4 regions of the Serratia sp. K1WW1 genome follow, and region 4 is predicted to be linked to each of the others. Evidence: predicted binding sites of a transcription regulator. Region 4 holds the regulator's gene; each other region holds the start of a gene.
The links. Region 4 encodes CRP, which controls carbon source genes, mostly activating them, when cyclic AMP is high. Its sites were predicted from a motif close to ATGTGANNNNNNTCACAT; they were not measured.
Positions count from the first base shown of each region.

Region 1: a site for CRP is predicted at 3,495-3,512, ahead of rbsD (D-ribose pyranase). Genes of this name have one in related genera too.
Region 2: a site for CRP is predicted at 4,701-4,718, ahead of udp (uridine phosphorylase). Genes of this name have one in related genera too.
Region 3: a site for CRP is predicted at 2,947-2,964, ahead of ACX9GU_RS04145 (NupC/NupG family nucleoside CNT transporter). Genes of this name have one in related genera too.

Region 1 is NZ_CM147697.1:5,966,053-5,974,245, forward strand. It holds gene rbsB (ribose ABC transporter substrate-binding protein RbsB) at 1-479, opposite strand, end outside; gene rbsC (ribose ABC transporter permease) at 505-1,473, opposite strand; gene rbsA (ribose ABC transporter ATP-binding protein RbsA) at 1,480-2,985, opposite strand; gene rbsD (D-ribose pyranase) at 2,993-3,412, opposite strand; gene kup (low affinity potassium transporter Kup) at 3,579-5,447, opposite strand; gene ravA (ATPase RavA) at 5,757-7,265, shown strand; gene viaA (ATPase RavA stimulator ViaA) at 7,268-8,193, shown strand, end outside.
Region 2 is NZ_CM147697.1:437,772-445,964, forward strand. It holds gene ptsP (phosphoenolpyruvate--protein phosphotransferase) at 1-1,907, shown strand, start outside; gene fsa (fructose-6-phosphate aldolase) at 1,959-2,624, shown strand; gene ACX9GU_RS02035 (dienelactone hydrolase family protein) at 3,702-4,538, opposite strand; gene udp (uridine phosphorylase) at 4,841-5,602, shown strand; gene ACX9GU_RS02045 (tyrosine-protein phosphatase) at 5,762-6,544, shown strand; gene ACX9GU_RS02050 (DedA family protein) at 6,631-7,161, shown strand; gene ACX9GU_RS02055 (histidine phosphatase family protein) at 7,453-8,193, shown strand, end outside.
Region 3 is NZ_CM147697.1:919,336-927,528, reverse strand. It holds gene ACX9GU_RS04150 (bifunctional 2',3'-cyclic-nucleotide 2'-phosphodiesterase/3'-nucleotidase) at 1-1,580, opposite strand, end outside; gene ACX9GU_RS04145 (NupC/NupG family nucleoside CNT transporter) at 1,649-2,830, opposite strand; tRNA gene ACX9GU_RS04140 (tRNA-Phe) at 3,227-3,302, shown strand; partial or broken gene ACX9GU_RS04135 (phosphoenolpyruvate hydrolase family protein) at 3,397-3,528, opposite strand; gene ACX9GU_RS04130 (MFS transporter) at 4,449-5,939, shown strand; gene ACX9GU_RS04125 (helix-turn-helix domain-containing protein) at 6,595-7,173, shown strand; gene ACX9GU_RS04120 (hypothetical protein) at 7,291-8,193, shown strand, end outside.
Region 4 is NZ_CM147697.1:5,554,118-5,562,310, forward strand. It holds gene ACX9GU_RS25300 (phosphoribulokinase) at 1-821, shown strand, start outside; gene ACX9GU_RS25305 (amidohydrolase) at 858-2,036, opposite strand; gene ACX9GU_RS25310 (MFS transporter) at 2,042-3,232, opposite strand; gene ACX9GU_RS25315 (LysR substrate-binding domain-containing protein) at 3,425-4,333, shown strand; gene ACX9GU_RS25320 (OsmC family protein) at 4,336-4,743, opposite strand; gene crp (cAMP-activated global transcriptional regulator CRP) at 5,125-5,757, shown strand; gene ACX9GU_RS25330 (YccS/YhfK family putative transporter) at 5,814-7,889, shown strand; gene argD (bifunctional acetylornithine/succinyldiaminopimelate transaminase) at 7,921-8,193, opposite strand, start outside.

The DNA.
Region 1 (8,193 bases), 410 kb from region 4:
GTCCCGGCAATGCCTTCCAACTGAATCACCTTGGCATCGGCCCCTACTTTGTTGGCGATAAAGTCACCGGCCATTTTACCGCCCACGCGGTTGTCGGAAGCGATATGGCTGACTACTTCGCCTTTCGCTGCCATACGGTCGAGCGTAATGACCGGGATCTTGGCCTGGTTGGCCATCTTGATGGCGTTACCTACCGCGTCAGAATCGGTTGGGTTAATCAGCAGCAGTTTCGGGTTCTGCACCATCAGATCCTGCACGTTGGCCAACTCTTTCGCCGGGTTGTTCTGGGAATCCAGCACCACCAGGTTGTAACCCAGTTTGTTGGCTTCCAACTGCGCCCCTTCTTTCATCGAAACAAAGAACGGGTTGTTGAGCGTAGAAACCACCAGCGCGATGGTGTCTTTTGCCAGGGCGTTAGCACTCAGGGTGGCGGTTAACGCGATGGCCGAAACTAAGGTTGCCAGTTTTTTCATTTTCATGGTCGTGATTCCTGTAGGGGAGAGGTTACTTGTTACTTTTGTTGTCTACCAGAACCGCCAGCAGAATAACGGCTGCTTTCACGATCATTTGGTAGTAGGAAGAAACACCCAGTAAATTCAAACCGTTGTTCAGGAAGCCAAGGATCAGCGCCCCGATCAGGGTACCGACGATGCGCCCTTTACCCCCAGCCAGGCTGGTACCACCCAGCACCACCGCGGCGATAGCATCCAGCTCATAGCCGGTACCCGCAGTAGGTTGCGCAGAGGACAGGCGCGCCACTTCAATGACCCCAGCCAGTGCCGCCAGCAGGCCGCACAGGGAGTAAACGATGATTTTAACCCTATCGACGCTGATACCGGAAAGGCGGGTAGCCGCTTCGTTGCCACCCAGCGCATAAATATAGCGGCCAAGACGGGTGTGATGCAGCATATACCAGGCGGCGACAAACACGATGGCCATGATCCAGATCGGGGTAGGAACGCCCAACGGGCGGCCAATCCCGAACCAGCCGAAGGTGTCGGCAACGTCGGTAAAACCGGTATTGATCGGGCTACCGTTGGTATACACCATGGTTACGCCGCGCAGTAACAGCATCATCACCAGGGTGGCAATAAATGCCTGAACCTTGCCTTTGGCCACGATTATGCCGGTGCAGGCCCCTACCGCAGCCCCCAATGCCAGCGCAGCTGCCACAGCCACCACCGCATTGACTTCAAATCCGACAATCGAAGCGGCTACCGCCCCGGTCAGCGCCAACAGCGAGCCGACCGACAAATCGATGCCGGAAGTCAGGATCACCAACGTCATGCCGACCGCCATAATGGCGTTCACCGAGGTTTGCTGCAGAATATTGAACAGGTTGTTAACGGTGAAGAAATTCGGGCTCATCGAAGACACCACGGCAATCAGCACCAACAGGGCAATCAGCGATTTCTGCTCCAACAGCCACTCTTTACTGAACCAGCGCTTAGCTGCAACACTTTGTGAACTCATATCTGATTACTCCTGCTTTACGCCGTATTGCTTGCCGACGGCTGCTGCCATCAGCACTTCCTGGGTGGCCTGTTCAATCGGGAATTCGCCGCTGAGGTGGCCTTCATGCATCACCAGGATGCGGTCGCTCATGCCCAGCACCTCCGGCATTTCCGAAGACACCAGAATGATGCTCAGCCCTTCCTGCTTGAACTGGTTGATTAACTGGTAGATCTCTTTTTTGGCCCCGACGTCGACGCCGCGTGTCGGTTCATCGAGGATCAGCACCTTTGGCCGGGTCATCAAGCCACGGGCAATCGCCACTTTTTGCTGATTGCCGCCGGAAAGCAGGCCAATCGGCTGCTCCATCGACGGCGTTTTGATATTGAACAGGCGGATAAAATCGCTGACGGCGATCTGCTCGTCGGCATGTTTCAGGCCACCACCGGCACGGCTGAAATAGCGCAGCGCGGTCAGCGACATGTTTTCCTTCACCGACATCCCCAACACCAGGCCATCGCGCTTACGGTCTTCGGAGATATAGACAATGCCGTTGGCCAGGCCGTCCTGAGGAGTACGAGTCACCACCTCATGGCCGTCCAGGTTCACGGTGCCGCTTTTACGTGGCGCCGCTCCGTACAGGATCTTCATCAGCTCGGTACGTCCAGCCCCCATCAGGCCAGCCACACCCAAAATCTCACCACGGTATAAAGTAAAGCTGACGTCATGCACGCCTGGGCCGGAAACGTGGCTCACCTGCAGGCGTTTTTCACCGCGCGGCAGGTTCAGGCGTGGATACTGCTCTTCCAGCTTGCGGCCAACCATCATTTCAATCAGCGAATCTTCATTCAATTCGGCAACCGGCCGCTCGGCAATAAATTGCCCGTCACGGAATACGGTCACATCGTCGCAGATTTCGAAGATCTCTTTCAGGCGGTGGGAGATATAGACAATGCCGCGGCCTTCGGCTTTCAGCTCGTTGATCACTTTAAACAGCGAGGCGGTTTCGGTATCGGTCAGGGCATCGGTCGGCTCATCCATGATGATCACTTTGGATTCAAAGCTCAGCACCTTGGCGATTTCCACCATTTGCTGATCGCCAATCGACAATTCCCCCACCAGCCGGTGGCTGCTGTAACGCAGGTTCAAACGCGCCAGCAGTTTGTCCGCTTCGGCATACATGCGTTTCCAGTCGATGCGGCCAAAGCGGTTAACGAACTCACGACCAAGAAAGATGTTCTCGGCAATGGTCAGCTGCGGGATCAGGTTCAATTCCTGGTGGATGATGCCGATACCCGCTTCCTGCGAATCCTTCGGCCCGTTAAAGGCCACTTCTTTGCCAAGGAAATATTGGCTGCCCGCATCTTTGTTGTAGATACCGGTCAGCACTTTCATCATGGTGGACTTGCCGGCACCGTTTTCCCCCACCAGCGCCATCACCCTGCCGGGATAAACGCTCAGGGCGGCCCCAGAAAGCGCCTTCACGCCGGGAAAGGCCTTATCGATCCCTTTCAGTTGCAGTAAAGGTTGCATAGGCGCCTCAGAAAGTTACGCCGGAGCACAGGATCACGTTCGCGTAGGGCGAACATTCTCCGCTGCGGATCACGGCCCGGCTATGTTCGGTTTGCGCTTTAAACGCGCTGTGGCTGATATAGCTGATGCTGATGGTATTGCCCTGGCGTTGGCCAAGCTGCGTCAGTTGATCCAGCAACGCTTGGTGGAGCGACGGGTTATGCTTGACGATCTCTTCCGCCAGGATGGCGCTCTCTACCTGCATTTCCTGCGTCACCACGCCGACAACCTGCAAGAATGTCGGCACCCCTTGGGTCAGCGCCAGATCGATACGCGGCGTCACGGCCGGGATCGGCAAGCCTGCATCGCAAATCGCAATCTGATCGGTGTGGCCGAGACGAGAGACCACCGCAGAAACGTCAGAATTCAGTAGTACGCCTTTTTTCATGAGTAAACTCCAGCAGCGAAACGTTTCGCTATTGAGTCAGTGTAGAAAATCAGCAGGGGAAGACAACCCTGTAATAGCGGAAATGTGATCGCCATCGAAACGTTTCGCTCACGTTCGACAAAGCGTAGCTAAAAAATAAGGGCCCAGCAAATGCTGAGCCCTTATTTTAGATTTCGACCTGGGTTCCCAGTTCGATGACCCGGTTGGGCGGGATCTCAAACTGGTCGGCAGCCCGCAATGCGTTGCGGCTCAGGGCGATAAACAGCTTGCCACGCAGGAACAGGTACCACGGCCGTTTGGTGAGGATCAGCGATTCATGGGACATAAAGAACGACGTCTCCATCATCCGGCATGGTAGCCCTTCCAACCCACAGCGGTGGAAGACTTCCTCAACGTTCGGCGTTTCACGCCAGCCATAGCTGGCCACTACCCGCCAGAAGGTCGGCGACAGTTGTTCAATCGTCACCCGCCGGACGTTATGCACATAAGGAGCATCTTCGGTACGCAAGGTCAGCAGCACCACCCGCTCATGCAGCACTTTGTTGTGCTTGAGGTTATGCAACAGGGCAAACGGGATCACGTTAATCGCCCGCGACATAAACACTGCGGTACCCGGCACGCGAACCGGCGGTGATTTTTCCAGTGAGGCAATCAGTGCTTCAAGGGAGTTACCGTGCTCATGCATCCGGCGCAGCAAGCGGAAGCGTTCGCTCTTCCAGGTGATCATGATCAGGAACATCACCAGGGCCAACGTCAATGGCAACCAACCGCCGGAGAACAGCTTCAGGGCGTTAGCCGAGAACATAGGCACATCGATAATCAGCAAGATTGCCAGAATGCCCCCCACCAGGAAGCGATTCCAATGCCAGTTCTTGATGGCGACGGAGGTGATCAGGATGCTGGTCAATACCATGGTGCCGGTCACCGCAATACCATAGGCCGCGGCCAGGTTGCTGGAGTGTTCGAAGCCCACAATCACCAACACCACGGCGATATACAGGGTCCAGTTGATCACCGGGATATAGATCTGGCCGGACTCCATTTCCGAGGTATGAATGATGCGCATCGGTGACAGATAGCCCAGACGAACGGCCTGGCGGGTCAACGAGAAGACGCCGGAAATGACCGCCTGCGAGGCAATAACCGTGGCCAGCGTGGCCAATATCAGCAGCGGGATCAGTGCCCAGTCGGGGGCCAACAGGAAGAACGGGTTCTTGATCGCCTCCGGATTTTTCAGCAGCAGTGCCCCTTGGCCGAAGTAGTTGAGCACCAGCGAAGGCAGTACCACGGTGAACCAGGCCAGGCGGATCGGGAATTTGCCAAAGTGACCCATATCGGCATACAGAGCTTCCACACCGGTAATCGACAGCACCACCGCACCGAGCGCGAAGAACGACACCTTCTTATATTCAACAAAGAAGTTGAAGGCCCATTTCGGGTTCAGCGCCTGCAACACTTCCGGGTTGGAGATAATGCTGCGCGCTCCTAGGACTGCCAACACGATAAACCACAGCAACATCACCGGAGCAAACAGCTTGCCCACGCTGCCGGTGCCATGTTTTTGGATTACAAACAGTAAGGTCAGTACCAGAATGGAGAGCGGGACGATATAGGGATCCAGCGACGGGGCGGCAATCTCCAGCCCTTCGATCGCCGACATCACCGAGATCGCCGGGGTGATCACCACCTCGCCATAGAAGAAGCTGCCACCAATCAGGCCCAGGATCACCAGAAAAGACGTGGTCCGCGCCGAGGTATGGCGCCCTGCCAAAGACATCAACGTCAGTATCCCGCCTTCACCGGCGTTATCCGCTCGCATGACGTAGGTGAGATACTTCAGGGAAACAATGACGATCAACATCCAGAAGATTAAGGAAAGGAAGCCAAACACCACATCGGGCCGGACGTCAAAACCGTAATGGCCGGAAAAACATTCTCGCAAGGTATAGAGCGGGCTGGTGCCGATATCACCGTAAACGACCCCAATAGCCGCCAGGGTAACCGCCGATAAAGACTGTTTATGTTCTGTGCTCATAGTTTGCTTCTTTTGCTAGATCATCCGTCAACCGACGCATCCGCATCAGGCTTAAGATATGGGCTCTAAGATCCGTCACACCCGGTAAAAGGCGCACAGTATGCATCATTTATACTACTTGCCTACTCTTATATCGGGTCCCAAAAATAAACAAAATGTGAATTCCCCCCCTTGTTGAGCATAGAAAAATTTTACTAATCAACCAGCTATAGGGCTAAAAATAATGATGGTTTATCATCGGATTCTCTAGCAAGATTGGCTGTCGGCCTGGGTGGCAGGCTCTAACCTCCGGACAACGCGAGCTATTTTATGGCGTCATCAACACTTCTGGCAGAACGGATCGCCCGCCTCAGCAGTGCGCTGGAGAGCGGCCTTTATGAACGGCAAGAGGCTATCAGGCTGTGCTTGCTGGCGGCCTTGTGCGGCGAAAGCGTGTTCCTGCTGGGCCCGCCGGGGATCGCCAAGAGCCTGATCGCCCGCAGGCTGAAATTTGCCTTCCGCAGCGCTCGCTCCTTTGAATACCTGATGACGCGCTTTTCCACGCCGGAAGAGGTGTTTGGCCCGCTGTCGATCCAGGCTCTGAAAGATGAAGGCCGCTATCAGCGCCTGACTGCGGGATATCTGCCCGAAGCCGAGATCGTCTTTCTTGATGAGATCTGGAAGGCTGGCCCAGCCATCCTCAATACCCTGCTGACCGCGATCAACGAGCGCCGCTTCCGTAACGGTAATAGTGAAGAGCCCATTCCCCTGCGCCTGCTGGTCACCGCCTCCAATGAGTTACCCGAGGCCGATAGCAGCCTTGAAGCGTTGTATGACCGTATGCTGATCCGGCTGTGGCTTGATAAGGTGCAGGATAAGCAGAATTTTCGCTCGCTGTTGGTGGCCCGCCAGAATGAAAGCGACAACCCGGTGCCCGAAGCGCTGAGCATCAGCGATGAAGAATTCCACCAATGGCAACCGATGATCGATAAAGTCAAACTGCCGGAAAACTGCTTTGAACTGATCTTTCTGCTGCGCCAACGGTTAGACGCCTTGGAACAGGCACCTTATGTTTCCGACCGGCGTTGGAAGAAATCCCTGCGCTTACTGCAAGCCTGCGCCTTTTTCAGCGGCCGCGACACCATTGTGCCGTTGGATTTAATGCTGTTGAAGGATTGCCTGTGGCACGATCGGACATCATTAAAGTTGCTACAGCAACAAATCGATCAGTTGCTGACCGAACAAGCCTATCAGCAGCAAACCTTGTTGATCCAGCTACAGCAGATCCACACCCGCTGGATGCAGCATCAACAGCAGCAGAGCCATCGCCAGGCCATCCAACTGGTGAAAAAAGGCGGCATGTTCAGCCGCAAGCCACAATACGTGCTGGAGCATCCGCTCACCGGCACCACTTTGACGCTGCTGCTGCAAAAACCGTTACAGCTGCACGACATCCAGGTTAACCATCTGAGTATCGAAAGCAGCATGCTGGAAAACTGGCTGCAAAAAGGCGGTGACGTGCGCGCCAAGCTCAACGGCATTGGTTTTGCCCAGCAGATCGATCTGGAAGTTGATGAGCAACTGCACTTGACCGTGTTAGACGTCAGCCGCCAGCCCTCCCTGCTGGCCATGCCGGGTAAGCCGACTGGAGGAACCCCGCCAGAATTCCTGGACGAATTAGAAACATTAAGCCAGCGCCAGGCAGAGCAGCGGCGGTTATTCAGCCAGCATCAGCCTTGCCTGTTCACCCCTGCCGCCGGGTTGGCGAAAATTGAAGCCAGCCTGTTGCAGGTGGCCGAGCAGATCAAACAGCTGTCCCAGCAAATGCGCGGCCAGTAACCATGCTGAGCCTCGAAACGCTCGATATGCTGTTATCGATCTCCGAAGGCGAGCTGATCGAAGAGCTGATCATTGGCCTGTTGGCCACGCCGCAGTTAGCGGTGTTTTTCAATAAATTCCCGGCGATACGTCGGGCGATCAACCGCGATCTGCCTCAATGGAAGCTGCAACTGAAGGATCGCATTCAGCAAGCCGTAGTGCCGCCGGTGCTGGCGCAAGAGTTTTACCGCTATCAGCAGTGCCAGTTGGAAAGCCACGGCCAGTTCTCGCAAAACCTTGACGATACGCTCGATCTGCTACGCCAATGCGCATCGCCGTTTTACGCCCAGGCACGGAGCATGGTGGACGCCGCCGACCTCCCCGCTCATCCGCTCGATGGCAGCTTCCAGACCCTGTTTCTGCAACGCTGGCGCATTAGCCTGACGCTGCAGGCCACGATGCTGCACCATAAGTTACTGGAGCAGGAGCGTGAACAACTGATGGCCGAGCTGCAAGAACGGCTGGCGCTGAGCGGCGCACTGGAACCGGTGCTGGCAGAGAACGACACGGCCGCAGGCAGATTGTGGGATATGAGCAAAGGCCAGTTACAACGCGGTGACTACCAACGGCTGGTGGAGTACGGAGACTTCCTGCAACAGCAGCCAGAGCTACAAAAGCTGGCACAGCAACTGGGCCGCAGCTATGAAGCCAAGGCGGTGCAGCAACAAGATGCGCAACCTGAACCGTACCGGGTAATGGTGCAGGTACCCGCCATTCAGCCGGAAGAGGTCAGCGGTATACATCAAAGTGACGATATCCTGCGGCTACTGCCACCCGAACTGGCGGCGCTGGGCATTGAAGAGTTGGAATTTGAGTTTTACCGGCGGCTGCTGGAAAAACGCTTGCTGACCTATCGCCTGCAAGGGGATGCCTGGCAGGAACAGATCAT
Region 2 (8,193 bases), 860 kb from region 4:
AGCACCTGCTTGATGGCGTGCTGGCAGGGGAAAGTTGTGCCGCTGCCATTGTGGCCACCGCGGCCCACTTCAGCCAACAGTTGGCACAGTCTGCCAGTGCCTATCTGCGCGAGCGCGAACTGGATATTCGTGATGTCAGCTTCCAGCTATTACAGCAAATTTATGGCGAGCAGAGCTTCCCGGCGCAGCAGGCGCTGAGCGTTGACAGCATCTGCATCACCGATGAGCTGACCCCGAGCCAATTCCTGGAGCTGGATAAGCGTTATTTGAAAGGCCTGTTGCTGGGCAGCGGCGGTAGCACCTCGCATACGGTGATCCTGGCGCGCTCCTTTAACATTCCAACCCTGGTTGGCGTCGATGCCGCTGCAATGCTGCCATATTTGAATCAATCGGTGCAGATCGACGGTGATCTTGGGCTGGTGGCCTGCGATCTCAGTGAACCGGTTCGTCGTTATTATCAGCAGGAGCAGTGGCTGAGCGAGCAGATCCGCAGCCAGCAAAGCGCCTATCTCGATCAACCGGGGCGTACGGCCGACGGTGTGCGGATGGAAGTTGCCGCCAATATCGCCCATGCGGTAGAAGCAGAGGCGGCCTTCAGCAACGGTGCCGAGGCAGTAGGCCTGTTCCGTACCGAAATGCTGTACATGGATCGCCTGACTGCGCCTTCTGAAGATGAGCTTTACAACATTTACTGCCAGGCGGTGGAAGCCGCCGCAGGCAAGACGATCATCGTGCGCACCATGGATATCGGCGGCGACAAGCCGGTGGATTATCTGAACATCCCGGCCGAAAACAACCCGTTCCTCGGTTACCGGGCGGTGCGTATCTATCAGGAATTCCTGCCGCTGTTCCGCACCCAGCTGCGCTCGATCCTGCGCGCTTCGGCACACGGTCCGCTGAAGATCATGATCCCGATGATCTCCTCAATGGAGGAGATCCTGTGGGTGAAGGATCAACTGGCCGAAGTGAAGCAATCGCTGCGTGCCGGGCAGATCCCGTTCGACGAAAAAATCCCGCTCGGCATCATGCTGGAAGTGCCTTCGGTGCTGTTTATCATCGACCAGTGCTGTGAGGAGATCGACTTCTTCAGTATCGGCAGCAACGATCTGACGCAGTACCTGCTGGCAGTGGATCGTGATAATGCCAAGGTCATCAAACACTACAACAGCCTGAACCCGGCGTTCCTGCGTGGGTTGGATCATGCGGTGCGTGAAGTGCACCGACACGGCAAATGGATCGGCCTGTGTGGCGAGCTGGGGGCGAAAGGTTCGGTGTTGCCACTGCTGGTGGGGATGGGGCTGGATGAGATCAGCATGAGCGCGCCTTCCATTGCCGCCACCAAAACCCGCCTGGCCAAGCTGGACAGCCGCGAATGCCGTTTACTGCTCAACCGGGCCATGGCCTGCCGTACGTCGCTGGAAGTGGAACATCTGCTGGCCCAGTTCCGCATGGAGCAAAGCGATGCGCCGCTGATCACGCCGGAATGCATTGCCCTGGGGGCAGATTGGCGCAGCAAAGAAGAGGTGATCAAAGGGATGGCCGATAACCTGCTGCTGGCCGGGCGTTGCCGTTATCCACGTAATCTTGCCGCCGATTTGTGGGCGCGTGAGGCGGTATTCTCCACCGGACTGGGCTTCGGTTTTGCCATTCCGCATACCAAATCTGAACATATTGAACAGTCCACCATCAGCGTGGCCAAGCTGGCACAGCCGGTCGTATGGGGCGATGAAGAGGCGCAGTTCGTGATTATGCTGACCCTTAATAAACATGCCGCCGGCGACCAGCATATGCGGATTTTCTCCAAGCTGGCGCGGCGCATCATGCATGAAGGTTTCCGTGACGCACTGGTGAACGCAGTGTCTGCCCAACAGGTAGAAGCGTTGCTGAAACAAGAGCTTGAACTGTAATCCATTTTTGGGCGCTGCGGCGCCCTTCATTTTTAGCCTTGAGGAGCAACTATGGAACTCTATCTGGATACTGCCGACATCAATGCGGTGAAACGTCTGGCACGTGTGTTGCCGTTGCAAGGGGTAACAACTAACCCGAGCATTGTGGCGGCATCACGTACGTCGCTATGGGAAGTGCTGCCCGCTTTACGCGATATCATCGGTGGTGAAGGAAAATTGTTTGCCCAGGTGATGGCGACTACGGCCGAGCAGATGGTTGAAGAGGCGATAATGCTTCACCAGCGCGTTCCTGGCCTGGTGGTGAAAGTGCCGGTGACGGGGGAAGGGCTGGCAGCGATCAAAATCCTGCGCAGCATGGCTGTTCCAACGCTGGGGACGGCGGTGTATGGGGCTGCGCAGGGGCTGCTTTCTGCCTTGGCAGGGGCAGAGTACGTGGCACCTTACGTCAACCGCGTGGATGCCCAGGGCGGCAATGGCATTGCTACCGTGCAGGAGTTACAGCACTTGTTAGAACTGCACGCTCCGCAGGCCAAGGTGCTGGCAGCCAGCTTCAAGACTCCGCGTCAGGCGCTGGAGTGCCTGTTGGCAGGTTGTGAAGCTATTACCTTACCGGTTGATGTCGCAGAGCAGTTTATCAGCGCCCCGGCGGTGCAGGCAGCGGTTGAGAAGTTCGAGCACGATTGGCACGGTGCGTTTGGCACTTTGTCACTGAGCTAAGAGGAGATGCCCCTCACCCTAACCCTCTCCCACAGGGAGAGGGGACCGAAAGTGCCACCATTTGATTATGGTTTTCGTCCTCGACATCAATCCTGTCACAGATTAACTCTTGTACCTGAACGCAGCACCGAACTGGCTCCCCCGAACCCGTGTCCAAGAAGCCCCGGTCTTAACATCGGAAGGGGACCGAAAGTGCCACCATTTGATTATGGTTTTCGTCCTCGACATCAATCCTGTCACAGATTAACTCTTGTACCTGAACGCAGCACCGAACTGGCTCCCCCGAACCCGTGTCCAAGAAGCCCCGGTCTTAACATCGGAAGGGGACCGAAAGTGCCACCATTTGATTATGGTTTTCGTCCTCGACATCAATCCTGCCACAGATTAACTCTTGTACCTGAATGCAGCATCGAACTGGCTCCCCCGAACCCGTGTCCAAGAAGCCCCGGTCTTAACATCGGAAGGGGACCGAAAGTGCCACCATTTGATTATGGTTTTTGTCCTCGACATCAATCCTGCCACAGATTAACTCTTGTACCTGAACGCAGCACCGAACTGGCTCCCCCGAACCCGTGTCCAAGAAGCCCCGGTCTTAACATCGGAAGGGGACCGAAAGTGCCACCATTTGATTATGGTTTTCGTTCTCGACATCAATCCTGCCACAGATTAACTCTTGTACCTGAATGCAGCACCGAACTGGCTCCCCGAACCCGTGTCCAAGAAGCCCCGGTCTTAACATCGGAAGGGGACCGAAAGTGCCACCATTTGATTATGGTTTTCGTCCTCGACATCAATCCTGCCACAGATTAACTCTTGTACCTGAATGCAGCACCGAACTGGCTCCCCCGAACTCGTGTCCAAGAAGCCCTGGTCTTAACATCGGAAGGGGACCGAAAGTGCCACCATTTGATTATGGTTTTCGTCCTCGACATCAATCCTGTCACAGATTAACTCTTGTACCTGAACGCAGCACCGAACTGGCTCCCTCTCCCTACACAAAAGCCCATGATATCCTCAGTTTGTACATTGGGAGAGGGTTGGGGTGAGGGGAGATTGGTGACACACTGCCCCTGACGATTACTTCACACCTGCCACGCCATGCTGGCTGAACCAGGCCAACATGCGCTGCCAACCGTCGGCGGAAGCCTCCGCGTTATAGCTTGGCCGGTAATCGGCGTGGAAAGCGTGACCCGCTTCTGGATACACCACAATTTCCGCATCGGCATTGGCCGCACGGATCGCCTGGCGCATGGTTTCCACCGTTTCTTGCGGAATGCTGCCATCCTGGCCACCGTAGAGCCCAAGTACCGGCGCCGAAAGATCGATCGCTATATCAACCGGATGCTTCGGCGAATTCAAGGTTTTCTCCCCCACCAGCTTGCCGTACCAGGCCACTGCCGCTTTCAACTGCGGGTTATGTGCGGCATACAGCCAGGTGATGCGACCGCCCCAGCAGAAACCGGTGATCGCCAACTTGCCGGCATCGCCGCCGTGGCGCGTTGCCCAGTGCGCAGCGTGATCCAGATCCGCCAATACCTGGCTATCAGGCACCTTGCTGACCAGCTTTTGCATCAGCTCGCTGATTTCGCTGTACTCTCTGGCATCGCCCTGGCGGAAATAGAGTTCTGGAGCGATGGCCAGATAGCCCTGCTTGGCCAGGCGGCGGCACAGATCCTGAATGTGCTCATGCACGCCAAAGATTTCCTGCACGACCAGCACAATTGGGAACGGCCCTTGATGATGGGCCGGCTTGGCGATATAGGCTGGCAGATCGTCCCCCTGCGAAGGGATAGTGGTTTCCCCCACGTGTATATCCTGCACATCGGTCAGAATGGTTGAGGTGGCCAACGGTGCGACGGCCGGGGTAAATCCCCCTTTGGCCTGGTTTAACGTCATTTGTTGTTCTGTTTTCATTGATTGCAGGCTCCATGCGTTAGAGAAAAAGCGCGGCAGTTAACTATAGGCAGATTAGCGCTTATTAGCACCGCATGGTGAATTTTCGCGCATGATAGCAATGGCTGCTCAGACAGCAACTTGGTATAAACTGAGTGGAGATTAAGCGTGTCAGGGTTTTTTATGTGATTTAAATCACAAAAATAATGTAGATGAATTTCTGTTTCTTTATTCAAAGTGATGATCATCACGAAATTTAACAGCGATTGTCAGTAGAATCTCTGTTTGTTCCTCCCAAAAACCGTATCCATGAGGAGTCCCCCATGTCTCAGTCTGACGTTTTCCACCTCGGTCTCACTAAAAACGATCTGCAAGGCGCTACATTGGCCATCGTCCCTGGCGATCCGCAGCGTGTTGAGAAAATTGCCAAGCTGATGGAAAACCCGGTTCACCTGGCTTCCCACCGCGAATTTACCTCTTGGCGTGCAGAGCTGGATGGCAAGGCAGTGATCGTGTGCTCAACCGGTATCGGTGGCCCATCTACCTCGATCGCCGTTGAAGAGTTGGCACAGCTGGGTATCCGTACCTTCCTGCGTATCGGCACGACCGGTGCCATTCAGGCCAATATCAACGTGGGCGACGTGCTGGTGACAACCGCTGCTGTGCGCCTCGACGGTGCCAGCTTGCACTTTGCCCCAATGGAATTCCCGGCAGTGGCGGACTTTGCCTGTACCACGGCGCTGGTTGAAGCCGCCAAGGCCAGCGGTGCTACCACGCATATCGGCGTGACGGCCTCTTCCGATACCTTCTACCCAGGCCAGGAACGTTACGACACCTATTCCGGCCGTGTGGTCAGCCGCTTTAAAGGCTCGATGGAAGAGTGGCAGTCGATGGGCGTGATGAACTATGAAATGGAATCCGCCACCTTGCTGACCATGTGCGCCAGCCAGGGCCTGCGTGCAGGGATGGTTGCTGGTGTGATCGTTAACCGCACCCAGCAAGAGATCCCGAATGCGGAAACCATGAAGAAGACTGAAAGCCAGGCGGTGCAAATCGTCGTTGAGGCAGCTCGCCGTCTGCTGTAATCCAAATCCTCGTTAAAAGCGGGCCGTTTGACGGCCCGTTTCTCCTTCTGTTACGGTTATCCCCCTCTGCGTCATGCTGCTGGCCTTCTGTTGTCTGTGTTTGCCGATTGCTGGCTGATGTGGCGGCATATCCCGAGACAATCAATGTAAGGACGTCTTATGACCGCTCAGATCCTGCTCCATCCTTCACTTGCGCCGTTAGACGGTGGCATCAACTTCCGCGATTTAGGCGGCAACAGCGTGGCCGATGGCCGCCGTATCAAACGCGGGCTGCTGTTTCGTTCCGGCGCTCTGGATCGCTTGAGTGAAAACGACTGTAGCTACCTGGCTCAGATGCCAATGCGTTCGGTGCTGGATTACCGCGACTTCGACGAAGTGCAGGCAAAACCTGACGTGCTATGGTCGGGAGCCGACTATTACCACGTGCCGGCCAACCCGCTCAGCAGCGAAGTGAATGCCAACCTTGAAAAACTCACCGACGAAACGCTGGCCAAGTTTGATGCCCGGGCCTTTATGCTGGAGCTGTACCGCCGCCTGCCGTTCAATAACGGCGCCTATCGTCAACTGGCACAACTGTTGGCTCAGCCTGAAGGCGGTGCGATTGTGCAGCACTGTGCGGTAGGCAAAGACCGTACCGGAGTTGGTTCGGCGATGGTACTGCTGGCGCTGGGTGCGGATGAGGCTACGGTAATGGAAGATTATCTGCTGACGGAAACCACGCTGGCGAGCTACCGTGAACACATGCTGGATCAGATCTCCAGCCGCCTGAACGACGCCTCGGTGGCGCAGTTTGCCTATGTGCTCAGCGCACGTGAAGAGTTCCTGGCGACCGCGTTGGGTTGCATTCATGAGCAATATGGTTCCAGCAGCCGTTGGTTGGAAGCCGAATATGGTCTGGGGCAAAGCCAGCTCGAGACGTTGCAGGCGCTCTATCTGGAATAACGGCACCATGTTTAACCGGGGTTTAACCAGTGAGGTGGGGTACTGCGTATCTTTGAGGTCGGATCCGTTCTCAAAAGGGGCAGGCTATGAACCTCAATGACGTGATTAACTGGGTTAGCGAAACAGTGCGCCAGCATGAAGCCTGGGCGATCCCGATCGTCTTCTTCCTGGCGTTTGGCGAGTCGCTGGCCTTCCTCTCGTTGTTGCTGCCTGCCACGGTTATTCTGCTGGGGTTGGGGGCGTTGATTGGCGAGAGCGGCATTGCCTTCTGGCCGATCTGGGCGGCGGCGGCGGCCGGTGCCTTCTTTGGTGACTGGCTCTCCTATTGGGTAGGCTATCACTATCAGGGGCGTGTAGCCCATATGTGGCCGCTGTCACGCAATCCACAGCTGTTGGTGCGTGGCCATGCATTTTTTGAGCGCTGGGGCGTGCTGGGCATCTTCTTTGGGCGCTTCTTCGGGCCGTTGCGCGCCGTAGTACCGCTGGTGGGGGGCATCTGTGCCATGCCGCAAACCGCGTTCCAGATTGCCAATGTGGCCTCGGCAATGGTCTGGGCCTTCGGCATCCTGGCGCCAGGCGCCTTTGGTATCAAATGGTTTACCCAGTGGATGGCATGAACCGGTGCCTTGCCAATAACCGCATATTTTAATTATTCCGCGTCACAGTGAGAATTCGATCACGAATTTATCCTTAACCGGCGTTTTTTAATTCCCTTATTTTTTTAACAGTGTTATTTTCCCAATAAGTGGATTGTTACTGTGAATAAACAGGCAAAACCCAAACCCGTTGACGAACCAATGTCATGGGTTTGGGTTTTTTTTCGCCCTTATTTTGGCAAATGATCTGCCGATGATTAAAAAAATTAACCTATAGGCGTTATTTTGTTCACTAAGGAAAAACTAATGAAAATTAAAACCTGGCTACTGGCCTCCGTACTTGCCGTTTCCTCTGCTGCAGCCTTCAACGTAACTGCCGCGCAAAGCGACAGCGTCGATATCTATTTTGCTCGCCACGGTAAAACGCTGCTCAATACCTACGATCGCGTGCAGGGCTGGGCTGACTCACCGCTGACACCGGCCGGGATCGAAACCGCACGCTATCTGGGTGCCGGGTTGAAGGGGATCCCTTTCGATAGCTTCTACACCAGCGACGCTGGCCGCCAGCGGGAAACGATGCAGGTGATCCTCAAGGAAATGGGCAAGTCGGACGCCAAGGTCACGGAACTGACCGACCTGCGCGAAATGTTCTTCGGCGGTTTTGAAGGGCGTGCTAACGCAGAAATGGCCGACGCTGCGGCCAAGAAGCTGGGCCTGGCCTCGGGTGCCGAGATGTTCAAGCAAATGGGCGAAGGCAAGATCAGCCTGATCCCGATGGTGGATGCCATTACACAAAGCGATGATAAGCAAGAGGCGGAAAGCGCGCAGCAGGTCAAAACCCGTATGCAACGAGCCTTGCATACCATGGTGCAGAATGCGGTAAAGAATGGGGATAAAAACATTCTGGCGGTCTCTTCCGGGCTCTCGATGCAGATGATGATTTCCGATATGACCGATAATCCGAACAAAAATAAGCCACTGACTAATGCGGCCGTCGTCAAGATGACTTATAAAGACGGGAAATATACCGTAACCGATATTGGCGATATGACT
Region 3 (8,193 bases), 1.3 Mb from region 4:
TTATAGGTCAACGACTTGATACGCTGGGCCTGTGGATTGATCACGTTGCAATCCACGTCATAACGCGCTGGCTGGGTTACGTCGATCTGATAGCTCAGATCGTCAAACATATCGAAGTTGTACGCCCGGAAGCCGTTCCAGTTGAGCAGGGGCTGTGGCTTATCGCTGTTCACGTCGATCTGGTTGTACATGCCCGCAGAGCACTCCAGCCACTCTTTCAGCTCGCTGCCTTTCACTTTCACTGCCGCCAGCGTGTTGGAATACTGGTACAGATCGGCCGCATTACGGAAGCTCAGAGGCCCTTTACGCATATCGACGAAGGCTGCCGGGTCGTTCTTCCTGCCACCCGCTTTGAACGGTGCCGCAGCTGACAGTACTGGAATATCCGCCAAATCCGGATCGCCCTGAATAAAGTGTTCAACGTAGGCTTTCTGCGCCGCACGGATGATCTGGATGGCCGAGGAGTCCTGCACTAATGACAGATAGGTATTGGTATCTTCGGCAATGGTGCCAATCGGCTTGTTAACGAACTCACGGGTCTCGTTATGCGCTTGCTCCAGCGTTTTCACCAGCGTGGCCTTGGCATCGACCAGCGATTTGTCATTCTTCTTATCAAAGATTGGGCGAGCTTCTGCACGGCTGGAGACCACCTTCCAGTTATTGGTTTCCCCTTCCAGCACCAGATCGATCACCCCCAGGTTATCTGCCCAGTGGCCCGGCATGACTGCTGGTACGCCGTTGACCGTACCCTTTTCAAGATCTACCCCAGGAATAGCGGCGAAATCCTTGCTTGGGAAGATACCGTGAGAGTGGCCAAAGGTAATGGCATCGATACCTGGAACCTGCGTGAGGTAGTAGACCGAGTTTTCTGCCAGCGCCTTGTAAGGATCGGCAGAGATGCCGGAGTGGGCGATAGCAATCACGATATCCGCCCCTTCCTTACGCATCTGTGGCACCAGCTCCTTGGCGGTTTCGGTAATATCTTTGGCGATCACCTTGCCCGACAGCTTGTCCTTGTCCCACAGCACAATCTGTGGCGGTACGAAGCCGATATAACCGATGCGCAGCTTATGCTCTTTACCTTCGGTATCTTTTACCGGCGTATCCACGATCAGGTACTGTTTGAAATACGGCTTGTTGGTCTTGGCGTCATAGACGTTGGCGTTGATGTACGGGAATTTGGCCCCGCTAATCGCCATTTTCAGGTAATCCAGCCCGTAGTTGAACTCGTGGTTGCCCAGGCTGCCGACCGCATAATCCAGGGTGTTCATCGCCTGATAAACCGGATGTACATCGCCCTTCTTCAGGTTGGCGGCAGCATAGTCCGCCATCGGGCTACCCTGGATGATATCGCCGTTATCGACCAGCACGCTGTTGGTCGCTTCCGCGCGGGCAGCATCAATCAACGTGGCCGCTCTCACCAAGCCGTACTGAGCGGTGGCTTTATCTTTGTAATAGTCATAATCCATCATGTTGCCGTGAACGTCGGTGGTTTCCATGATACGGAGATCCACCGTTGCGGCATGCGCAGCGCCTGCAACCAACAGGGCCAATAACGATAGCTTGAGGGGAGAAGTCATTTTCATCACATATTCCTTATTGTTATAGCGTTAGCAGACCACAACCTCTCGATGTGGCCTTGAGCTAATTAAAAGAAGAAACCTACGACGGCGGCGTTCAGGAAGCTGACCAGCGTGGAGCCGTAAAGCAGCTTCAGGCCAAAGCGGGCTGCGGCGTTACCTTGCTTGGAATCCAACGCCTTGATGGCACCGACGATAATGCCGATAGAGGAGAAGTTGGCGAACGACACCAGGAACACCGAAATAATCGCCATGGTACGTTCGGAGAAGTTGTAGTCACCCTGCGACAGGTTGAGCATGGCAACAAATTCGTTGCTAACGATCTTGGTTGCCATCAGGCCACCGGCCTGCACCGCTTCGTGCCACGGTACGCCCACCAGGAAAGCCAGTGGAGAGAACACGTAACCCAACACGCCTTGGAAGGAAATGCCAAATGCAGCGGTGAATAGCGCGTTAGCCATGGTGATCAGTGCAATAAATCCAATCAGCATCGCGCCAACGATAATCGCCACCTTGAAACCATCGAGGATGTATTCACTCAAGACTTCGAAGAAACTCTGCTTCTCCCCTTCAATGACATCCAGAATGTCTTCCTCAGGCTTGACCTGATAAGGGTTAATCAGCGACGCCATGATAAAGCCACCAAACAGGTTCAGCACCAAGGCAGTCACCACGTAGCGCGGATCAAGCATCACCATGTAAGCGCCCACAATCGCCATTGATACCGTCGACATGGCCGAGGTACACAGCGTATACAGGCGGTGCTCCGGCAGCAGGCCGAGCTGTTTTTTTACCGAAATGAACACTTCAGACTGGCCGAGGATCGCCGAAGCCACCGCGTTATAGGACTCTAGGCGCCCCATGCCGTTGACCTTGCTCAGCGCCAGGCCGATGTACTTGATGATAAAGCCCAGGATGCGCCAGTGTTGCAGGATGCCGATCAGCGCGGAGATAAATACGATAGGCAGCAAAACGGACAGGAAGAACGAGATCTCGCCGTGATTCACCAAACCACCAAAGACGAAGTTCACACCTTCGTTGGCATAGGAAAGTAAATTGCCAAATACCCCGGCGATCACGCCAATCACTTTATTGCCTACGTCGGTCTTCAGTAGCAGTGCGGTCATCAAAAACTGGCAGGCCAGCATGACGAAAATCGGACGATAGCGGATGTTTTTGCGATCGTTGCTCACTAAAAGTGCCAAAATACAGATAGTAACGATACACACTATCCCTATGATATATTTCATTTTTTCCCCAAAATTATCTGCGAACCTTTACGTTCTGTTGACCAGCCTTGTACCCTGGCAGATGCCGGGAACTAATGATGTTATTATCGAAACATAACACAGACAATATGTTATTAAAGTTACACGGATCACATTTAAAAATCACAATAACCTTAAAATACATATATGTAACATGTTGCACCTGTCACTAACATTGAGATGATTATGGATGAGGCAGAGATGAACATTGTTGGGGGGAGTTTTTTGATTTCTGGCTTCGGGCGTTTGAGGGGGAGAAAGGAGAAGGCTGGCGCAGGAAGGTAGCCCTGCCCTTGCTTGAAATTAGAGCAATCGCTCGGCTTTGTGACAGAAACCCATTGACGACACAGGGCCAAATACGGTTTAATGCGCCCCGTTGCCCGGATAGCTCAGTCGGTAGAGCAGGGGATTGAAAATCCCCGTGTCCTTGGTTCGATTCCGAGTCCGGGCACCATCATTTAGAAGAACCCGCCTATGGCGGGTTTTTTGCTTTCCAGGCAATAATCCTTTGACCTACGCACTGCGACCGGGATTTCACCTTGTTGAGTCTAATTTCTCATGATTTGCTTAAAGGCATTAGCGGTATTTTTGATGGCCACTTCTGTTGGTAAGCGTACCATCGGACTGGCCCCGTAAAAACCATGGCAGTCTGGGCAATGCGAGAGAATATAGGCTACATCCAGTAGCCAGGCAGCATAGGTATCCTCCTACCGTCTCCATCGCTTCATCCATGCCACATTTAAAAATATGATCCCGAGCATCTAAGCTAATCCTTCGCCCAGAGCAATCACTTCAGTAATCAATGCCATCGTTCATAGTGACTATGCATAGAGCCGTAGCTACATTACGTGGGTAAAGTCATATGCCAGATATGGATTAATATAGCCGTTCAACTGTTCTAATCCTCACGACCTCAATTTCGATAACATTTCAAATGTAGAGTCGTCGTCTTGAAAGAGGCTTCAGATGCCTCTTTTTAACATCATTTCGCTATTACTTTCCGTTGAGAAGATGTTCGACAAAACAGGAAAAGAAAGTTAATGAACGTCCCAGAGTTGCTGAATAAGGTTGAAAATATGAAGTTCTGAATACCCCTGATAAGTATCGCGAAAGGCATAAGCAATAGTGTCATTGATCTCAATATCCCATCGCCTATAGCTCTCATAGGGGTAATAGCAATAAAAAACCTCCTTTATTTTCTGCTTAATTTCTGTTTCGAACAACCCACAACCCGAATGACTCAGACAATGGACTATAACATCAGAGCGCCTCATGTTATTCGCATTCCTAAGGGAAATGTAAATCAAATGCACTACAATATACTATCGCAACTCAATTAATAGAAGTTAACACGCAAATAATAAAATTAAAATTAAACTTAAATAAAATTAATAAAAAATAAAGCAATAATTTTTTTAACGCAGGTACTTACCTCGATAAATGTATGTTAGCATCATTAGATGTTCTCATGTATCTACAATAACAATACCAGCCAAACATCTTCTATATGTCTAAGGTCAACAAACCCCATGTAATAAACTCTCTTTTCTAATTTGTTCAAAAAATAAATTCACCAGTAAAATAAATAAGGTATTTAACAATGACAAATAAATGGTTAGTACTTTCACTGATCATCGCAATGTATCTTCCTGTGTCAATCGATGCCACAGTTTTACATGTTGCTGCTCCGACACTGTCTATCGAGTTAAATGCCAGCAACAATGAACTACTTTGGATCATCGATATCTACTCGTTAGTCATGGCATGCTTTCTACTGCCAATGGGTGTGCTCGGAGATAGAATTGGCTTCAAGCGGCTTGCTTTGATGGGGAGTGCAATTTTTTGTGTGGCTTCTCTTTTTGCCGCGATTTCTATCAATGTCATGTCATTAATATTGTCGCGAGCTTTTTTGGCTCTAGGGGCCGCGATGATCCTACCCGCGACCCTCTCAGCATTGCGGCATACCTTTGCCGATGAAAAACAACGTGCCATTGCACTTGGCGTATGGGCTGCAGTGGGTACAGGTGGTGCTGCCATGGGTCCTCTGGTTGGTGGGGCTTTAATGGAGTATTATCATTGGGGCATGGTATTTGCTATCAACGTGCCGTTGTGCCTACTAGTTATCATAGCGACATTGACGCTACCTTACCAAGTTAAGATTGATAGATCAAAAAAGCTACCCATAGTAGATTCCATATTCTTAATAGTAGCTATACTTCTCTCCATTTTTTCAATTAAGACAGGATTCAGTGAGGGTTTTAATTACGTTAAAACTGCCATGCTATTTTCCGGTATTTTCATGATCGTGATGTTTTTTAAATATCAGGCAAAAACAAACTCCCCCATGATCGACGTGTTACTTTTTAAAAACAAGGTAATCATTGCCGGTATAATTATGGCTCTCACAGCCATGATCTCACTTGTTGGGTTTGAATTGCTGATTTCTCAAGAATTACAGCTTGTTTTTGGCAAAACTCCACTTCAAGCAGGCCTTTTCCTGTTACCGTTGATGATCGCCAGCAGCGTTTGTGGTCCTATCGCTGGTTGGCTTGTCTCCTTCATTGGTTTGCGTCAAGTCGCGACAGGGGGATTGCTGCTTAGTGCAGTCAGCTTTATTGGAATGGCGATGACTGATTTCAATTCCCAAGTCTATATGGCTTGGGCATTCATGATACTTTTAGGTTTTAGTGTTGAAGCCTCGCTGCTGTCCTCAACCGCAGCTATTATGAATGCAGTCCCAAAAGAAAAAGCCGGTGCGGCTGGTGCCATCGAAGGGATGGCCTACGAGTTAGGCGCCGGAATCGGCATCGTGGCCTTTGGTCTGATGATGTCATACTCGTATATGAACGCCCTGTCTTCTACAATCGAACCTTCTTCAATTGATTTTGAGAAAACCAAAGGGTCACTAAGTCAAGCTATGCAGTACATTAATAGCCTAACTCCTATGCATGGGGAGCAACTTTTTTCGAAGGCCAAAACGGCCTTTTTAGCATCACACACGCTTGTTTTATCTCTCGCTGCATCGATTTTATTCCTGCTGGCGGGTCTCATCTATAGACTGCTATCAATAAAATCAGCGGATATTAAATAAAAACAGAAACCACACGAAAATTTGATACCAACCGCATCAATCGCAACCTGACAGATTTCATTTTTCACAAATTAACTTTGTCGGGTAAGGTGCTTGTAGAACACTTCAATGTAATCGGCAAAACCCAGGCCATGTCCCGGTTTTTGTCGATTCTCTTTCTGATCCGCTCTTTTTTAGCGAACTGAAGAACGATTCTGCCACCGAATATCCCAGCAATTTCCTCAAAGGCTCACACTCGGTGTCGCCCACCAGAACCGTTGCCAATCATTGCTACAGTACTGCTCTCCCTATCGCTACGCTTCCAGTTGGTTTGATCTATCAGCAACACCCGGCAACAAACATGCTAGCCACTATCGTGAATTAATCCCGTTATATTTCCTAGCAGATTGATTGACACTCAATCATTCATGCCGAACTGCCCCCCCGTCACCGCGCAAAACAGAATAAAAAACTAATTAATCGCTAATTTAATAATTATTTTGCTGATTACTGGCCAAAATGTAAAATATAAGTGCAATTTGATACAAGCCCTATCGTATGCCAAAGGTACAAAACACTCTGATTGATAGTTGCCAGTAGAGCATCAATGTCAATTTGGTGCGGTAGCTATTGCGCCATACTTTACTACATAAATAAATCATATAAGGTTAATAATATGAAAGTATTAATTGTCAGTGATTCACATTATGTGCGTGATGGAATATCCTCTCTGCTTAATAGAAGACATAGCGTTAAAGTCCTAACACACGCGTCCTATAATGAATTATATCTTTATAACTTTCCGAGAAGCAGACCTCACATTATTTACTTTCACCTAAACTCTATTCATCAAATTAACTCTTTATTAAGAAATGACGTACAACGAATTAGCGTATTTTTTTCATCCAATTTTGAGGGGTTAATAAACACCCTGTTATGGCCTGACAATCATAGTTTCATTCGATTAGACTCAAAGGTAGATAAACTGGAGGATTTTATTTTACAACAAGAGAGAAATATAGATTATTTGCAAAAAACCGAATCAACAATACCTGCAAAACATTATGTTTCAGCATCTGAGCTTGAGGTTATAACGTTAACTTCAATATCATGGTCTTGCCAGAGAATTGCCATGACTAAAAATAAAAGCTATAAAACCGTTCATAAACAAAAATTATCAGCCATGAGAAAGCTGGGGTTCAGCAATAAAATTAACTTTTCAAAATACTTAACAAAAATAAATTACCACTCATAAATATGCCAAGTAACCATATATTTAAACCACGACCATTACAAACCGATAATAAATATCACCTTTTATTGTTAAAGCTTATTTAACAACCTGCCGCCTTTATATGAAACGAGAATAATCATGGATATAAAAATCAACACAAGAAAATTATCAATTATAGGTATTAATTTATCTATAACTCTACTAATCATCATCATTATCTGCGGACTACCTTTTGCTATAAAATCAATCTATAACGAAGTAGTGAGTAATGCTTCAGACTCTGATAGATTTACATTGATTGAACCAAATAAATTCGATGATTTCACTCAACTGGAAATATTGACAAAAGAACTAGACCCGATAAACCAGACGATTAAAATTACAGTATCAGGGTATCATAACTGCCAAACACGATGTAACAAAAAGTCGCTGAGATTACATATATCAAGCTATTACCTGAAAAATGCCAATGAAAAACGCGTCCCGGAAAGTTTTGTTATAGACATCCCCAAAGGAGGTACTGAATTTGAAAAAGAGATCGTCTTACCGGTAAGTGGCGATATTCATGAATACCCTTATGATAGTTACTCCGTACAAACTGCAATAGCACTAGAAAGTATTGTGAATGGCATATCAACCTTTAGTAATAAAGAGAGCAATGCAATTGCTATTATACTCGACGAGCAAACATCGCGCCTACAAGATATCAAACATACTCAGGTATCTGATTTGAAGACAGTGATAACTGAGCACCCTCCCATAGTCGCATTTAGCAGCGATTATGAACGCCCATTTTATGTCAAGTATATAGTCACTCTTCTCGTTATCCTGTTATTGATTACCACGGCTGCAACCATTTTCTTATCTGATTTTTCCAAACTGATTACTGGTTCTGCTGGGATTATTATTGGTGTTTGGGGAACTCGATCTTTGCTGCTTGGCAGCCTCCCTGCAGATGTGACTATCATTGATATTATATTGACACTGATCGTCATTGGAACGCTTATCTGCGTAGCGATTAAATCTGCGTTACATACAAGG
Region 4 (8,193 bases):
GCACCACCACCACCAGCCTGGCGTTTCGCAAGATTTTTCAGCAGCTAAACCTGCGCGCTGCCCAGCTGGAAGGCGACAGCTTCCACCGTTACACCCGGCCGGAAATGGATGCGGCAATCCGTAAAGCCCGCGATATGGGCCGCCATATCAGCTACTTCGGCCCGGAAGCCAACGACTTTGGCCTGCTGGAGCAGAGCTTTATCGAATACGGCAAGAACGGCACCGGCCGCTCACGTAAATATCTGCATACCTACGACGAGGCGGTGCCTTACAATCAGGTTCCTGGCACCTTCACGCCTTGGGAGCCACTGCCCGCCCCCACGGATGTCCTGTTCTACGAAGGGCTGCACGGCGGCGTAGTGGCCGATCAGATCGACGTAGCCAAACATGTCGATCTGCTGGTCGGCGTGGTGCCGATCGTCAACCTGGAGTGGATCCAGAAGCTGATCCGCGATACCGGCGAGCGTGGCCATTCCCGTGAGGCGGTGATGGACTCGGTAGTCCGCTCGATGGAGGATTACATCAGCTACATCACGCCACAGTTCTCGCGCACCCATATCAACTTCCAGCGCGTCCCGACGGTGGATACCTCCAACCCGTTTGCCGCCAAGGCGATCCCTTCTCTGGACGAAAGCCTGGTGGTGATCCACTTCCGCGGTCTGGATCAGATCGACTTCCCTTACCTGCTGGCGATGCTGCAAGGATCGTTTATCTCGCATATCAATACGCTGGTGGTGCCGGGTGGCAAAATGGGGCTGGCAATGGAGCTGATCATGGCACCGCTGGTGCAGCGGCTGATGGAAGGCAAGAAGATCGAATAAGTTATCGGGCGCGGCTAATTTCCGCGCCCGCCGTCGTTAGCGCATCAACAGGTGGCGGATAAAACCGACGTGCAGTTTCACTCCGATCTGCATCGCCGCCTCATCCAGTTTAAAACGGGGATTATGTACGCCGTAGGTGGCACCGATCGCCTCGTTACCGCTGCCGATAAACAGGAAGCACCCCGGCACTTTCTCCTGATAGGAGGAGAAATCCTCGCTGCCAAACATCGCGCTGGTCAATTCCCGCAACGCCTGTGGCCCTACGGCTTCGGCCACCACCTCGCGCGCAATGGCGCAGGCATCAGGGTGGTTATTGCCGATGGTATAGCCACGCGTCCAGTCAACCTTGTAGCTGGCACCGTGCGCCTGGCTGATCCCAGCGACAGTTTGCTCAACCAACAGCGGCACCCGATCACGGACTTCCTGATTATGAGTGCGTAGCGTTCCTGCCAACCGGGCGCTGTCTGGAATGACGTTATAGCTGTCACCTGCCTGGAAGGTTGCCACCGTCAACACCGGGGCATTTAACGGATCAAGCTTACGTGCCACGATCTGCTGCAAAGCGCTAACGATTTCCGCACCAATCGGCACCGGATCGATACACAGATGCGGCATCGAGCCATGCCCCCCCTTACCCTGCAACACAATGTCGAAGTTATCGCTGGAGCCACTGAACACGCCCTGCTTCATCCCCACCTCACCGGTCGGGAAGTTGGGCATGACATGCAGGCCGAAGATCATCTTCACGCCATCCAGAACCCCCAGGTCTACCAGCTGTTGGGCTCCGCCCGGTGGCACTTCTTCGGCATGCTGGAAGATAAAACGCACCGAGCCTTGCAGCTGCGCCTGCAACTGGCACAGCACGCTGGCCGCGCCCAGTAACATCGCGCTGTGGGCATCATGACCGCAGGCATGCATCACCCCTGGCCGGGTCGAGCAGAAAGGTTCGTCGCTTTCCTCCTGGATCGGCAAGGCGTCAATATCGGCACGCAATGCATAGCACGGCCCCGGCGCTGCGCCCTGCAATTCGGCAACCACGCTATTCGGCGTAGGACGGGTGATCTTCAACGGACCAAGGCTAGCCAGTTGTCCGGCTATGTAATCTGCCGTCTGCGCCTCTTGAAACGACAACTCCGGATTCGCATGGATATGACGCCGCCACTGCAATACCTGTTGTTCCACACCGTCAATCAGTTGTTCAATGTTCATGTGCATACTCCTTAATTCAGTGCCGGTTGGCGTGCTTTGCCCGCCAATGGCAGGATCACCAGCCCGGAAACCACCATAGCCAGTGCCAAAAAGATAAACGTCGTCATGTAGTTGTGGCTGATGGTGATCAGATATCCCATGGCGATAGGGGCCACAAAGCCACCCAAGGTGCCGCCGGTGTTAATCAGCCCCATCGCTGCCCCCATCACTTCCGTAGGCAAGCGCTTCATAGGCAAGGTAAACACCGTGACGAACGAGGCCATCAGGAAGATATAACCCAGGAACAAGAACAGGCTGGCCGTCAGAGCCGATTCGCTGGTAAACACCAGCCAGATGCACAAGGCGCTGAGCAGGGAACTGAAGAAGATCACCCACGGCTCATGCCCTTGCAGGTAGCGCCCGACCAGCCAGCCGGTGCCGAGTGAGGAGATCCAGATCCCCAGACCGCCGGCTGCCACCACCATGCTGGAGACGTCAAGCGGCATTCCGCGCTGCTGTACCAGGAATTTCGGCAGCCAGGCCATCAGGCCGTACGACGGGATGTTGATACAGAAAATCGCCACAAACAGCAGCAGCACGATTGGGTTTTTCAGCAGAGCCTTATAGTTGGCTGCGGCTGCCCCAGCTTTGGCGGGCGCCACCTGTGGCGGATTGGGCACCAGCCACAAGATGCAGGCGGCAATCAAGAATGCCAACAGGCCAAGCGCAGAGAACGACCCACGCCAGCCGATGTGATCCAGGCAATAGACCGCGACCAGCGGCCCGACGGTCATCGCCAACCCGGCGGAGGACAGCAGAATGGACTGCGCGAAGGTGCGCTGTTCCAGTGGGAAATTCGCCACCACCGCCTTGGCGCAGGAACACGGATAGCCGGAGTGGCCAATGCCGGACAGGAAGCGGAACGTCACCAGCAGGCCCAGGCCGAACCCCAGAATGCCAAAGCACAGGGCGAATCCCCCCAGCAGCAGTAACGAGCTGCACAGCACTTTCTTAAAGCCAAAGCGGTCATTGAGCCAGCCCGCCGGTATCTGGAACAGGGAATACGCCAGGAAAAACATCCCGGTAACGTAGCCCAGTTGTTCCGGCTGTAGATTGAACTCGCGTTCGATAGGTAGCAGCGCAAAACCCATCACGGTTTTATCGATGTACACCACGACATAGCCCACAAACAGCAAAAAAATCATTAGCGAACGATTTTTCATCGCCGATATTCCTTTAAGTTATCACCCAGGCTGCCCACCAGCGTGGCGGGCGTAGTTTAATAATGTGATCCAGGTCACTTTATAGTTTTAATAACAGTCACTTACATCAACGCGCTGAAATTATCGCCTTTTGCCGAGCGGCATAAGATACAATTTTGTAAGGGGTGATGCTTTTTATTGATAGGGTGGGGAATGCGCTATTTACCGAAGTTACAGCAGTTGAAAGTCTTCCAGCAGGTGATCCGCAGCGGCAGTATTCGCGGGGCGGCACGCGCGCTGGAGCAATCTCAACCGGCGGTGAGCCGCACCATCCGTGAACTGGAACAGATCCTGGAAACCCAGTTGATCAATCGCAGCAGTCAGGGAATGACGCTGACCGAAACCGGCCGCGCCTTCGCCCTGCGAATGCAGTTGATCCTGGAGGAATTGCAGCGCGCCGCCGACGAGATCCAGCAGTTGAATCAGCATTCGCAAGGTAACGTCGCCATTGGCTGCTCTTCGCTACTCGCCCTGACGGTATTACCGGAACTGGTCGAAGCCTTTAAACAGCCGTTTCCGCAGGCCAATCTCCTAATCCGTGAAGCGCAGCTTTCTACGCTACTGCCAGCATTGCGCGAAGGCCGCCTGGATTTTGCCGTGGGTACCGTCAGCCCGGAACTTCCTCTGGAGGATCTGGTGCGTGAACCGCTGTTCAACGCCTCTTTTTGCATTATCGCACGCCAGGGGCACCCACTGGCGCAGGCCACCTCGCTGGACGAACTGCGTGAGGCCAAGTGGTTATTACCGGAAACCGATATGGGTTATTACCAGCAGTTGCGTGCGGTATTAGGCACCTTCTATCAGCAATTGAGCCGTTCGCCCATTCGCTCGGACTCGGTGACCTGTGGCTTGAATATGGTGCTGGAGGCGGATTATCTGACTATCGTGGCGCGGGCGATGAGTGCACCGTTCCATTTGCAGCATCGGCTGGTGGCATTGCCTATCGACACCTTGCCACAAGCGCAATATTGCGTGCTGTATTCACAGAAATCGCCGCTAACCGTGACGGCACGGCGATTTCTTGATTTATTGCGTGCACACTGCCTGCGCTACCCTTGGTAGGATCAGGCCACTTCGCGGATTTCGAAGCTGTGGGTAATGCTGGCGGCTTTACCCAGCATCAAGGAGACGGAGCAGTATTTCTCGGCAGAAAGATCCACCGCACGCTCGACAATCTTATCGGTCAGCCCTTTGCCGGTGACGATAAAATGCAGATTGATATGGGTAAACAGACGCGGTGCTTCTTCACGACGCTCGGAGGTCAGTTTTACCTCACAGTCACGCACATCGTTACGCCCTTTTTGCAGGATCGACACCACATCGATGGCGCTACAGCCGCCGACGGACATCAACACCATTTCCATCGGGCTTGGCGCTTTATCGCCTGCGTTGCCATCCATCAGAACCTGGTGACCAGACGCAGACTCACCCAGGAATGTCAGCCCTTCTACCCACTTAACTCTTGCCTGCATGTTACACACTCCGGTTAATTTCTTAAAAACAGGGTACGCTTTCGCATACATTCTGGCAACGTAACCTGACGCTAATCATGCTGAAGCGAGACAACACAAGACACCCGCCTCACTCTGTGCTACAAACAGAGCCGCAATAACTCTTTCCAGGTCACCGATTTCAGGGATATGTCCAAGGAAAGGCCCCTATATTGGTTTGTTAACAGAATGTAGCTTGCAGCTCTCCCTGCAAGTTAATATGCTAGAGCACAAGCGTATTTCTATAACACGCCTCAAAACCTGTTGATAGCCACAATTAAAACACCGGGCTATAAGCACGTTTTACAGGGAACTCTGACCCCTGTGATACAAGGCAGCGATAACAACAGAGGATAACAGCGAATGGTTCTCGGCAAACCGCAAACAGACCCGACTCTCGAATGGTTCCTGTCTCATTGCCATATCCACAAATATCCATCGAAGAGTACGCTTATTCACCAAGGTGAAAAGGCCGAAACGCTTTACTACATCGTCAAAGGCTCCGTCGCGGTGCTGATTAAAGATGAAGAAGGCAAAGAGATGATCCTGTCCTACCTTAACCAGGGGGATTTCATCGGCGAGCTAGGATTATTTGAAGAAGGCCAGGAGCGTAGCGCCTGGGTACGGGCCAAAACCGCCTGTGAAGTGGCTGAAATTTCCTACAAGAAATTCCGCCAGTTGATCCAGGTTAACCCGGATATCCTGATGCGCCTGTCCGCACAGATGGCTAACCGCCTGCAAGTCACCTCAGAGAAAGTGGGTAACCTCGCCTTCCTTGACGTTACCGGCCGCATTGCACAGACCTTGCTGAACCTGGCAAAACAGCCTGATGCCATGACTCACCCAGACGGCATGCAGATCAAAATCACCCGCCAGGAAATTGGCCAAATCGTCGGTTGCTCACGTGAAACCGTCGGTCGTATTTTGAAAATGCTCGAAGATCAAAACCTGATCTCCGCGCACGGCAAAACCATTGTCGTGTACGGTACGCGTTAATCCCCAGAGAAACGGTGCAGCAATGCGCCGTTTCTTTACCTGCTGAATAGCCAACCATGTGGCGCCGCCTGATCTACCACCCGGAAGTCAACTACGCACTGCGGCAAACGCTGGTGTTGTGCCTGCCGGTGGCGTTTGGTTTGCTGATTGGCAACCTGCAACTCGGCATGCTGTTCTCGTTGGTGCCCGCCTGCTGCAACATTGCCGGGCTGGATACGCCACACAAACGCTTTTTCAAACGCCTGGTCGTGGGCGGCTCCCTGTTCGCACTCAGTAGCCTTCTGCTGCAACAAGCCTTGCTGTGGGATCTGCCGTTACCCTTGCTGATGCTGGCAATGGCGCTGTTGCTCGGCGTAAGCGGTGAGATCAGCCCGCTGCACGCACGCCTGCTACCAGCCGCATTGGTCGCCGCCATCTTTTCCCTCAGCATGGTAGGCACCGTGCCAATCTGGCATGCCCCTTTGCTGTATATCGTCGGCACCGCCTGGTACGGGCTGTTTACCTGGGCCTGGTTCAAGCTGTGGAAAGAGCAGCCGATGCGCGAATCTCTAAGCCAGCTGTATATGCAGCTGGCCGACTATTTTGAAGCCAAATACTCATTACTGACGCAGCACACCGATCCTGAAACTGCCCTGCCGCCGCTGTTGCAACGCCAGCAGAAAGTGATGGACCTGATCAGTCTGCTATACCAACAGCTTAATTTCCTGCCCCATGCCAATAACCTGGAGCAAAAGCGCCTGCGACGTACGTTTCAGGTGGCGCTCGATTTGCAAGAGCACATCACCGTCAGCCTGCATCTGCCGGAAGAAGTGCAAAAGCTGGTGGAGCAAAGCCAGGCCGAAGCGATTATCCGCCGCAACGCCCAGGTGATCGCCACGCGCCTGCGCGTTGTGGCCGACGATATTCTCTATCATCGGCACTCTGCGCGTTTCAGCATGAAGAATGAGCTGGCGGCGCTGGAAAAAGTGGCCTCACAGCATGCCGATAACCCGGTTGGGCAGTTCTGCTATTACCACTTCAGCCGCATCGCGCGCCTGCTACGCACTCAGCACCCACTTTACCGCCGCAATCTGATGGCCAATCAGTCACGCCTGCCTTTCTGGCCTGCGGTGGTGAGCTATCTGTCGTTTAAATCCAACGCCCTGCGCAACGCCGCCAGGCTGGGGGTCATTCTGGCGGCAGGCAGCAGCCTGGGTATGCTGTTCAACCTGCCAAAACCCTATTGGATCTTGCTGACCATCATGCTGGTCAGTCAAAACGGCTATAACGCCACGCGGGTGAGGATCCAGCACCGTGCCCTCGGCACGTTGGCCGGGCTGGTGATTGCCGCTGGACTGTTGCAACTACAAATGCCGGAAAGCGTGACGCTGAGTATCATGTTGGCCATCACCCTGGCGGCCTATCTGATCCTGCGGAAAAACTACGGGCTGGCGGTGATGGGCTTCACCGTGACCGCCGTCTACACCTTGCAGCTCCTGGCGCTGAACGGTACCCATTTCCTGGTTCCCCGCCTGATCGATACCCTTATCGGCTGCGTACTGGTGTTTGGCGGCACGATCTGGCTATGGCCGCAGTGGCAGAGTGGCCTGCTGCGTAAAAACGCCCATCAGGCTCTGGAGCACGATCAGACGGCACTGCGACTCTTGCTGGAAGAACAGGAACCCGACCCCAGCGAGCTGGCCTACACGCGCATGCAGGTCAATCAGGCACATAACGCCCTGTTTACCTCACTCAATCAGGCGATGCAGGAACCGGGGTTTGAATCGAATTATCTGGCTGATATGCGGCTGTGGATCACCCATAACCAGTTTATCGTTGAACACCTGAATGCGATGACCATTCTGGCGCGCGAGCACTATATGCTGACGCCAAAGCTGGCGCAGGAGTATCTGCAAACCTGTGAGATCGCCTTGCAGAGCTGCCAGCAGCGGTTGGAATATGACGGCCCGAGTACCAGCAACAGCATCATGCAGCCGCCAGACCTGCACCCGGACATGCCGGTCACCGAGATGGAACGCCATCTGCGGCGGATCCTTTCTCACCTGACCGTGATGCATACCATCTCGTCACTGGCGTGGCGCCAGCGCCCACATCATGGGATCTGGCTGAAGCGCAAACTGCGGGAAAGCTGAAGTTAGCGGGACCGCAGCCCCGCAGACTTGATTAGCCGTTAATCACATCCTGTACGGCCAATTCGAACAGCGCCATGCCTTCGTCGATATCTTTCAGCTCAACCACCAACGAAGGGGCAAAACGGATCACGTTTGGCCCGGCATTGAGGATCATCAAGCCACGTACAGCGGCGGCAGTGAGGAAATCACGCGCTTTGCCGTGATAGCCCGCCTTCAGTTCCGCACCGATCAACAGCCCCATGCCACGAATATCGCTGAACACATCGTATTTTTTACCGATCTCCTGCAAAGCCTGAACAAACAA